One region of the Amycolatopsis sp. NBC_01480 genome, then DNA from elsewhere that is predicted to be linked to it. Evidence: riboswitches for the same ligand, from Rfam matches in the RefSeq annotation. Region 1 holds a riboswitch; the other holds the start of a gene.
The links. Region 1 has a riboswitch for thiamine pyrophosphate ahead of thiC (phosphomethylpyrimidine synthase ThiC). Riboswitches for the same ligand answer to the same signal wherever they lie in the genome.

Region 1 (4,210 bases):
TTGGGCAGCCCGAGGTGCTCCTTCGGCGTGACGTAACACAGCATCGCCGTGCCGTACCAGCCGATCTGCGCCGCGCCGATGGCCGAGGTGATGTGGTCGTACGCCGGCGCGATGTCGGTGGTGAGCGGGCCGAGGGTGTAGAACGGCGCCTCGCCGGTCAGCTGCTCCTCGAGCTCGACGTTCTCCTTGATCTTGTGCATCGGCACGTGGCCGGGGCCTTCGATCATCACCTGCACGTCGTGCTCGCGCGCGAGGTGCGTCAGCTCGCCGAGCGTCTCCAGCTCCGCGAACTGCGCGCGGTCGTTCGCGTCGGCGATGGAGCCGGGCCGCAGGCCGTCGCCGAGGGAGAACGTGACGTCGTACTTCCGCAGGATCTCGCAGAGCTCCTCGAAGTGCGTGTACAAAAAGGACTCCTGGTGGTGCGCCAGGCACCACGCGGCCATGATCGAGCCGCCTCGGCTGACGATGCCGGTGACCCGGCGCGCGGTCAGCGGGATGTACCGCAGCAGCACGCCGGCGTGCACGGTGACGTAGTCGACCCCCTGCTCGCACTGCTCGACGATGGTGTCGCGGTACACCTCCCAGGAAAGCTTTTCCGGGTCCCCGTCGACCTTCTCCAGCGCCTGGTAGATCGGCACGGTGCCGACCGGCACGGGCGAGTTGCGGATGATCCACTCGCGCGTCTCGTGGATGCGCTTGCCGGTGGACAGGTCCATGATCGTGTCGGCGCCCCAGCGGGTGGCCCACACCATCTTGTCGACCTCTTCCTCCACAGAGGACCAGACGGCCGAGTTCCCCATGTTGGCGTTGATCTTCACCAGGAAGTTCTTGCCGATGATCATCGGCTCGGACTCCGGGTGCTTGCGGTTGACCGGGATCACCGCGCGCCCGCGCGCCACCTCGTCGCGCACCAGCTCGGGGGAACAGCGCTCGCGCGCGGCGACGAACTCCATCTCGCGGGTGATCACGCCGGCTTTCGCCCAGCCCAGCTGGGTGTTGTGCGTGCGCCCGTCGGCCCAGCCGGTGCGCAGCGGGTGTAGTCCATTGTGGACGTCGATCTTGGCGTCCGGCTCGGTGTACGGGCCGGAGGTGTCGTACACGTCGAAATGCTCACCGTTCGACAGGTCGACCCGCCGGGCCGGCACCCGGAGGCCGGATTCCGTCCGGTGGTAGACCTTGTGCGAACCGGTGATCGGCCCCGTGGTCACGGTCGGCGTGATGGCGGCCTTGTTCTCCAGCGTCGTCAACGACGTTCACTCCCTACGCCGGCATTACCCGGTCAGGTTCATGCGGTCGGTGACGCCGGGTGTCCACAGACAGACACCAGTCACCCTCTCAGCCCGCCAAGGCGCGAGCTCCCGCGTTTTTTGAGTTGGGGTTGCGCCACCGACCATGCCACGGCGGGGGCGCGCGGCACAAGCCCGCCACTTTGGCGGCCGGTGGCTTCTTCACCGGATCGGACCATGCGAGCGCCAGGGATCGACGTAACAATCGCAGGGCTTTGCGCAACTGTGCGCGCTACGTCTCACCTGGGGTCGATATGCGAAAAGTCTTACTCCCGGCGCTGGCGACGCTGCTGGTGACCAGCCTGGTCCCCGCCGCCGCGACCGCCGCCGGCAGCAGCGGGGGTGACGCACCCGGCGCGCCGGGCACGCACCCGAGCTGGCTGCCCGCGAACAAAACCGGCTTCGGCACCGCCCGCGAGGCCGGCAGCGACATCTGGTTCACCCTGCAGGCCGGGCGGATGTCGGAGGTCTACTACCCCGATCTGTCCACGCCGAGCGTCCGTTCGCTGGAGCTGGTGGTCAGCGACGGGCGGAGCTTCGCGACCGTCGACTCGTCCGCCCGCGCGCAGCAGGTGCGCCGCGTCGACTCGGACAGCCTGACCTACGAGCAGACCATCACCGACGACCAGCACCGCTGGCGCCTGCGCAAGACCTACGTGACCGACCCGGCCCGCGCGAGTGTGCTGGTGGACGTCGACTTCACGTCGCTGACCGGGCGGCTGTACCAGCTGTACGCCGTCGCCGACCCGGACCTGACGAACGACGGCTCCGACGACTCGGCCCGCGCGTCCGGCCCGCTGCTCACCGCGAGCGACGTGAAGACCGCGGCCGCGCTGACCGCGACGCCGTCGTTCACCAGCACGAGCGTGGGGTACGACGGCGCGTCCGACGGCATCACGCAGCTGGCCAAGACCCGCCGGCTGACGCCGTATGCCAGCGCCGGCAAGGGAAATGTGGTCCTCACCGGGCAGACGGCCGCCGACGGCGTGCGGTCGCGGCACGTCACGCTCGCGCTCGGGATGGGCGCGAACAGCGCCGCCGCGGTCACCAATGCCCAAGCGTCGCAACGGCGCGGCTTCCGTGACGCCGAACGCGCGTACGACCGCGGCTGGTCGGGCTATCTGCGAACGGTGAGCCGGCCGCCGTCGTCGCTGAAGACCGGGAGCGAGCGGGACCTTTACACCGCGTCCGTGCTGACGCTGGCGGCGAGCGAGGACAAGCACCACCCGGGTGCCTTCATCGCGTCGCCGAGCATGCCGTGGCGGTTCGGGAACAACGATCCGGCGTACTCGCCGTCGGGCACGTATCACCTGGTCTGGCCGCGTGACCTCTACCAGATCGCCACCGGGCTGCTGGCCGCCGGCGACCGCGCGGCCGCGAACCGGTCCGTCGACTACATGTTCGGCACCCAGCAGCTGCCGGACGGGCACCTGCCGCAGAACAGCAACGTCGACGGCAAGCCGTACTGGACGTCCGTGCAGCTCGACGAGACGGCGTTCCCGATCGTGCTGGCGCAGCAGCTGGGGCGCGCCGACATGTGGCCCGGCGTGAAGAAGGCGGCGGATTTCCTGCTGGATTACCGCGCGGACAACGGAAAAGCCTCGCCGTACACCCAGCAGGAACGCTGGGAGGAGCAGGACGGGTACTCGCCGTCGACGATCGCGGCGGTGATCGCGGGCTTGGTCTGCGCGGCCGATCTGGCGTCGGCCAACGGCGCCGCGGCCGACGCCCAGCGGTACCTCGCCGCGGCGGACGCGTTCAAGGCCGGGCTGGCGAAGGAGACCATCACCACGAACGGGCCGCTGTCGAAGGACCCGTACTTCGTGCGGCTGACCAAGGACGGCGACGCGAACGCCGGGACGAAGTACAACCTCGGCAACTCGTCGGTCACCATGGACCAGCGGGCGGTCACGGACGCGGGCTTCCTCGAGCTGGTGCGGCTCGGCGTCTACGCGCCGGACGACCCGGTGATCCGCAACAGCATCAAGGTCACCGACGCGGATATCTCGTACACCACGCCGAACGGCCAGTTCTGGCACCGCTACACCAAGGACGGCTACGGCGAGCTGGCCGACGGCTCACCGTGGGACTACACGTACCCGTCCGAGAGCCGCACGACGTTCGGCCGGCTCTGGCCGCTGCTGGCCGGCGAGCGCGGCGAGTACGAGCTGGCCGCCGGCGACCGCGCCGCCGCGGCCGGGCGGCTGCGCGACCTCGGCCGGGTGGCGAGCTCCGCGGACACCATGCCGGAGCAGGTCTGGGACGAGAACCCGCCGTCGGGCGAGCCCGGTTTCGCGACCGGCACCCCGACCGGCTCGGCGACGCCGCTGGCCTGGACGCACGCGCAGTACGTCCGCTTGGCCTGGGCGGTGAAGGATGGCTCGGTGATCGAACAGCCCGCGGTGGTGCGCTGCCACTTCCTCGGCTGCTGACCGCTCGTGAGTGTTTATGACGGTTAGAACCGTCATAAACACTCACGAGTCTGTTCAGGCGTCGGCGGGTTCCTTGGGCGGGGTCCAGCTCAGGCCGGGCACGCCCCACTTGTTCTTCTTCAGCATCTTCTTCGCCGCGCGGGCGTGGCGGCCGACCAGGCGGTCGAGGTAGAGGTAGCCGTCGAGGTGGTCGGTCTCGTGCTGGAGGCAGCGGGCGAAGTACCCGGTGCCCTCGACCTCGATCGGGTTGCCGTCGACGTCGAAGCCGGTCACCTTGGCCCACGAGGCGCGGCCGGTCGGGTACGACTCGCCGGGGGCCGACAGGCAGCCCTCCCAGTCGTCGTCCGGGTCCGGCATGGTCTCGGGGATCTCGGAGGTCTCCAGCTTCGGGTTGACCACCGCGCCGCGGTGCTCGACCCCGTCGTCGTCCGGGCAGTCGTAGACGAACAGCCGCAGGTCGAGGCCGATCTGGTTGGCCGCGAGGCCGACCCC
Region 2 (4,210 bases), 660 kb from region 1:
ACCACGCCCGTCGAGGAAATCCCGCTGTGGGTTGCCGTCCCGCCCGGCTACTTTCCCTTGCCGCTGCACGATGTCGACGCGGCGATGGAGCGAGCCGAGGCGGTGCTGACCGACGTCGGCGGGCCCAGCCCGCTCGTCTCGGCGGTCACCGGCGCGCTGTCGGTGCTGCTGTCGGAGCTGGGCGCGGCCGGCTCGCTGTACTGCGGCATCGGCCACCACACCTCGCCGGCGGACGGCTCCGTCGTCACTTCCTCGCTGGTGGTGTCGCTGCAGGAATTCGAGGGAACGCGTAACCCGCGGCTGGTGCTGGCCGACCTCGTCCAGGCCCGTGCTGACGCGGGACAACGCGGCCAGGTGGACCTTCTCGATCTGGCGGACCGGCCGATGCTGTTCGTCGAGCGGACGCGGCAGTTGCCCACGCCGGGCTTCCCGGGGCAGCCCCCGGTCGCCGAGGACGCGACGTCGCCGGTGTTCCAGCTGGAGGCCTACGTGCCGGCCGACGACGGGAGCAAGCTGGCCGCCATCGAGCTGTCCACGCCGTTCGAGGCGCACGGGCCGGAGTTCCGCGGCATGATCGTGCAGATGGCGGCAACGGTGTCCTTCGAACCGCCCCCGGCGGGTGCCGGGGAGAGCGGCAGGATCGGGCAGGTGCTCGGGTGACCATGACGATCAACGTCCCCATCCGGCCCGGTGCGGCGCTTGCCGATGCCGAGACCCGGCGGTTCGTCGAGGCGAACGTGCTCAATGCCGAGTACAGCGTGGTGGTGCGGAAGTCCTATCTGCCGGACCGGGCGTACAACAAGGACGGCATCGTCAACGTGCTCGCGAATTACCCCTGGCGGGAGTTCGGCTACAAGCACCTGCGGTGGCAGCGGGTGCCGGTCGTCGAGCAGCTGGGTGGGCTGATCCCCTGGCGGGCGTGGGAAAAGCGGAGCACCACGTTGCTGCTCACCGACCCGCGAAGCGGCCACGAGGTGGCCGAGATGCAGGGGCTGGTGAAGGACGTCGAAGCGCCGGCCGGGCGGCTGCTGTTCGCCGGGGAGCCGGGTTACGGCGGGGTTGTCAGCGCGGTCCGTGACGGTCGCCGGCGTGTTTTCATCGTCGGCAACGCCCGGCTGGGGCATCCCGAAGCGGTGCAGGACATCGCGGCGAAGGCGCGGGGACCTGGCCAAGTCGATGGTGCCGGAGCGGCCGCCCCAGGTGCCATTGCCGCCGCCGCCCGCGGACTACGTCAAGCACCTCGGGCCGTGGGTGGCGGACCACCCGGACAAGCCCTGACGTGTCTCAGCGGTGCGCTCAGCACACGTCAGGCCTGGCGCGATCGGTGATCACGTGGGGCCTCTGGAGTGCCGGATTCGATCTTCGCGAATCCGGCCCTGTCAGCGGCCCCACGGCTCAGCTTGCGCGGAGACTCAGCCGATCAGGCCGAGCACCAGGACCGCCAGCAGGGTGACGGCCGTGGCGAAGGTCGTGACCCAGGCGCGCTGGGAGGTGGAGAGGGTGGCGGAAGTGCTGTTCATGACGTGTCCTAGCGGGGCGAGTGCCGGATATTCCGCTGGATTAGCGCATCGATCATGGAGTGTGTTACCGCCTGTGGCTGAGATCACGGCGGTTACGCACGGTGTGCCAGAGCACACCGCCCGCGGCCGCGACCATCAAGCCGAATGAGACGGCTCCCACCACGATTGCCTGAGTCATCCCCTGGTCCTCCCTGCGTTGATGAAACCTCGTAGGGAGGACGCGCGAGAAGGGCCCAGGTGTTGCCGCGGTATCGGAGATCACACCTGGTCAGAGGGCTGCGAGGACCTCATCGATCTGGCGGGCCAGTGCGAAGTCCTTCGCTGTCAGGCCGCCTTCGGAGTGGGTGCTGAGGCGGAAAGTGAGCGTCCGCCAGCGGATGTCGATGTCCGGGTGGTGGTCGGCGGCCTCCGCCAGGACGGCGACGCGGTCTACCGCCTCGATCGCCTGCGGGAAGCTCGCCAGCTCAGCTGTGCGGATGATCGTCACGTCCGAGCGGTGCCAGTCGGTGAAGCTTCGGAGGGCCTCGTCGGCCTGCGAGTCGTTCATGATTTTCGCCATGTGCCCAATGGTGATCCCGTCTCGGCTAGGCTGCACGGTTGCCACGGGAGTCCGGTACGCCGGGCTGAGAGGCGGGTGCCCGTAGACCCGCGACCGTTCGCACCTGAATCCGGATCATGCCGGCGCAGGGAGGCTCGTTCTCCTGCCGCCGGCCAGTGCAGGAGGACAGCAGATGAATCCGCGGACCGCACGCTCGGCGCTGGCGGTGGCCACGGTCACCGTGCTGGCGAGTGCCTGCTCGTTGTCCGGCGGCTCGGGCGGCGGCGCCCAGCAGACCCCCGAGGTCACGCTCGTCACGCACGACTCGTTCGTCGCGCCCCAGGACGTGCTCGACGCGTTCCAGCGCCAGTCCGGGCTCAAGCTGAAGGTCGTCAAATACGGCGACGCCGGCGAGCTGACCAACAAGCTGGTGCTCACGAAGGCGAACCCGATCGGCGACGTCGCGTACGGCGTCGACTCGACGTTCGCCTCCCGGGCGCTCGGCGAGGGCGTCTTCCAGCCCTACACCAGCCCCGAGGCGGACCGCGGGCCGCAGCGCTACTCCGTGGACCCCGAGCACCGGCTCTCCGCCGTGGACCTCGGCGACGTCTGCGTGAACGTCGACTCCGGCTACTTCACCAGCAAGGGCCTCGCGGAGCCGAAGACCTACGACGACCTGGCCGACCCGAAGTACAAGGACCTGACCGTCGCCGAGGACCCGGCCACCGCGTCGCCCGGGCTGGCGTTCCTGCTGGGCACCATCGCGAAGTTCGGCGAGCAGGGCTGGCAGGGCTACTGGACCAAGCTCAAGGCGAACGGCCTGAAGGTCGACAGCGGCTGGGAAGAGGCCTACACCAAGGACTTCTCCGGCTCTTCGGGCAAGGGGCCGCGGCCGATCGTCGTCTCGTACGCCTCCTCGCCCGCCGCCGAGGTGGGTCCGGACGGCAAGCCGCGCACGAAGGCCCTGCTCGACACCTGTTACCGCCAGGTCGAGTACGCGGGCGTGCTGACCGGCAGCAAGAACCTGCCGCAGGCGCAGAAGGTGGTCGACTTCCTGCTGTCCCAGCAGTTCCAGACCACGGTGCCGGCGAACATGTACGTCTACCCGGCGCGCCAGGGCGTCGACCTGCCCGCGGGCTGGGCGCAGGTGGCGCCGCTGCCCTCGAATCCGGCCACGCTGCCCGCCGACCAGGTACAGGCCGGCCGCGAGAAGTGGATCGGTGCATGGCGCTCGCTCATGGGGGCCTGACCCCGGCGCGCACCCTCCGCACGGCCGGGCTCGCGCTGCTCGGGCTGCTGCCCGTGGCGTTCCTGGCGGTGTTCTTCGCCTGGCCGGTGGTGGCGATCGTCGGCCGCGGCTTCTCCGCGGGCGGCGTCGACACCGTGCTCGCCGACCCGCAGACGTGGCGGCTCGCCGGGTTCACCCTGGCCAGCGCGGCGGCGTCCACGGTGGTCGCCCTGCTGGCCGGCCTGCCGGTCGCGTACCTGCTCGCGCGCGTGCGGCTGCCCGGCGTCGGGCTCGCGCGCATGCTGGTGCTGGTGCCCTTCGTGCTGCCGACGGTGGTGGTCGGCCTCGCCTTCCGCGCGATCTGGCCGGACGGCGGCGTGCTGCCGCTGGTGCTGGCGAACGCGTTCTTCAACGTCGCGGTGGTCGCGCGGACCGTCGCCGGGCTGTGGTCGCACCTCGACCCGCGCGCGACGGAGGCGGCCAGGGCGCTCGGAGCGTCGCCGTGGCGGGCGTTCCGCACGGTGACGCTGCCCGCACTCGGACCGGCCGTCGCGTCCGCGGCCGCGGTGGTTTTTCTGTTCTGCGCCACCAGTTTCGGCGTGGTGCTGATCCTCGGCGGCGGCCAGTACCGCACGCTCGAGACCGAGATCTACCTGCGCACCGTCGACCTGCTGGACCTCTCGGGCGCGGCCGCGCTGTCGCTGATCCAGTTCGCGGCCGTGCTGGCGGCGCTGGCGCTCGGCGCTATGGCGCGGCGGCGCCGGGAGAACGCCGTCCGGCTGCGGTCCGCGCTGGTCACGGCCCGCCGGCCGCGCGGTGGCGAGTGGTGGACGGTCGGCGCCGCCGCCGTCGTGCTGGCGCTGCTGATGACCCCGATCGTCGCGCTGCTGGCCGAGTCGGTGTCCGGCGAGAACGGCTGGAGCC

Region 2: another riboswitch for thiamine pyrophosphate. It lies ahead of OG371_RS08025 (thiamine ABC transporter substrate-binding protein); the one in region 1 lies ahead of thiC (phosphomethylpyrimidine synthase ThiC).

Annotation. Positions count from the first base shown of each region.
Region 1 covers NZ_CP109442.1:2,390,976-2,395,185, reverse strand. Annotated here, with positions in the region: gene thiC (phosphomethylpyrimidine synthase ThiC) at 1-1,247, opposite strand, end outside; TPP riboswitch at 1,241-1,372, opposite strand; gene OG371_RS11315 (glycoside hydrolase family 15 protein) at 1,541-3,718, shown strand; gene OG371_RS11310 (peptide deformylase) at 3,773-4,210, opposite strand, start outside.
Region 2 covers NZ_CP109442.1:1,727,403-1,731,612, reverse strand. Annotated here, with positions in the region: gene OG371_RS08040 (hypothetical protein) at 1-660, shown strand, start outside; gene OG371_RS08035 (hypothetical protein) at 657-1,328, shown strand; gene OG371_RS08030 (4a-hydroxytetrahydrobiopterin dehydratase) at 1,789-2,079, opposite strand; TPP riboswitch at 2,113-2,227, shown strand; gene OG371_RS08025 (thiamine ABC transporter substrate-binding protein) at 2,252-3,307, shown strand; gene OG371_RS08020 (ABC transporter permease) at 3,283-4,210, shown strand, end outside.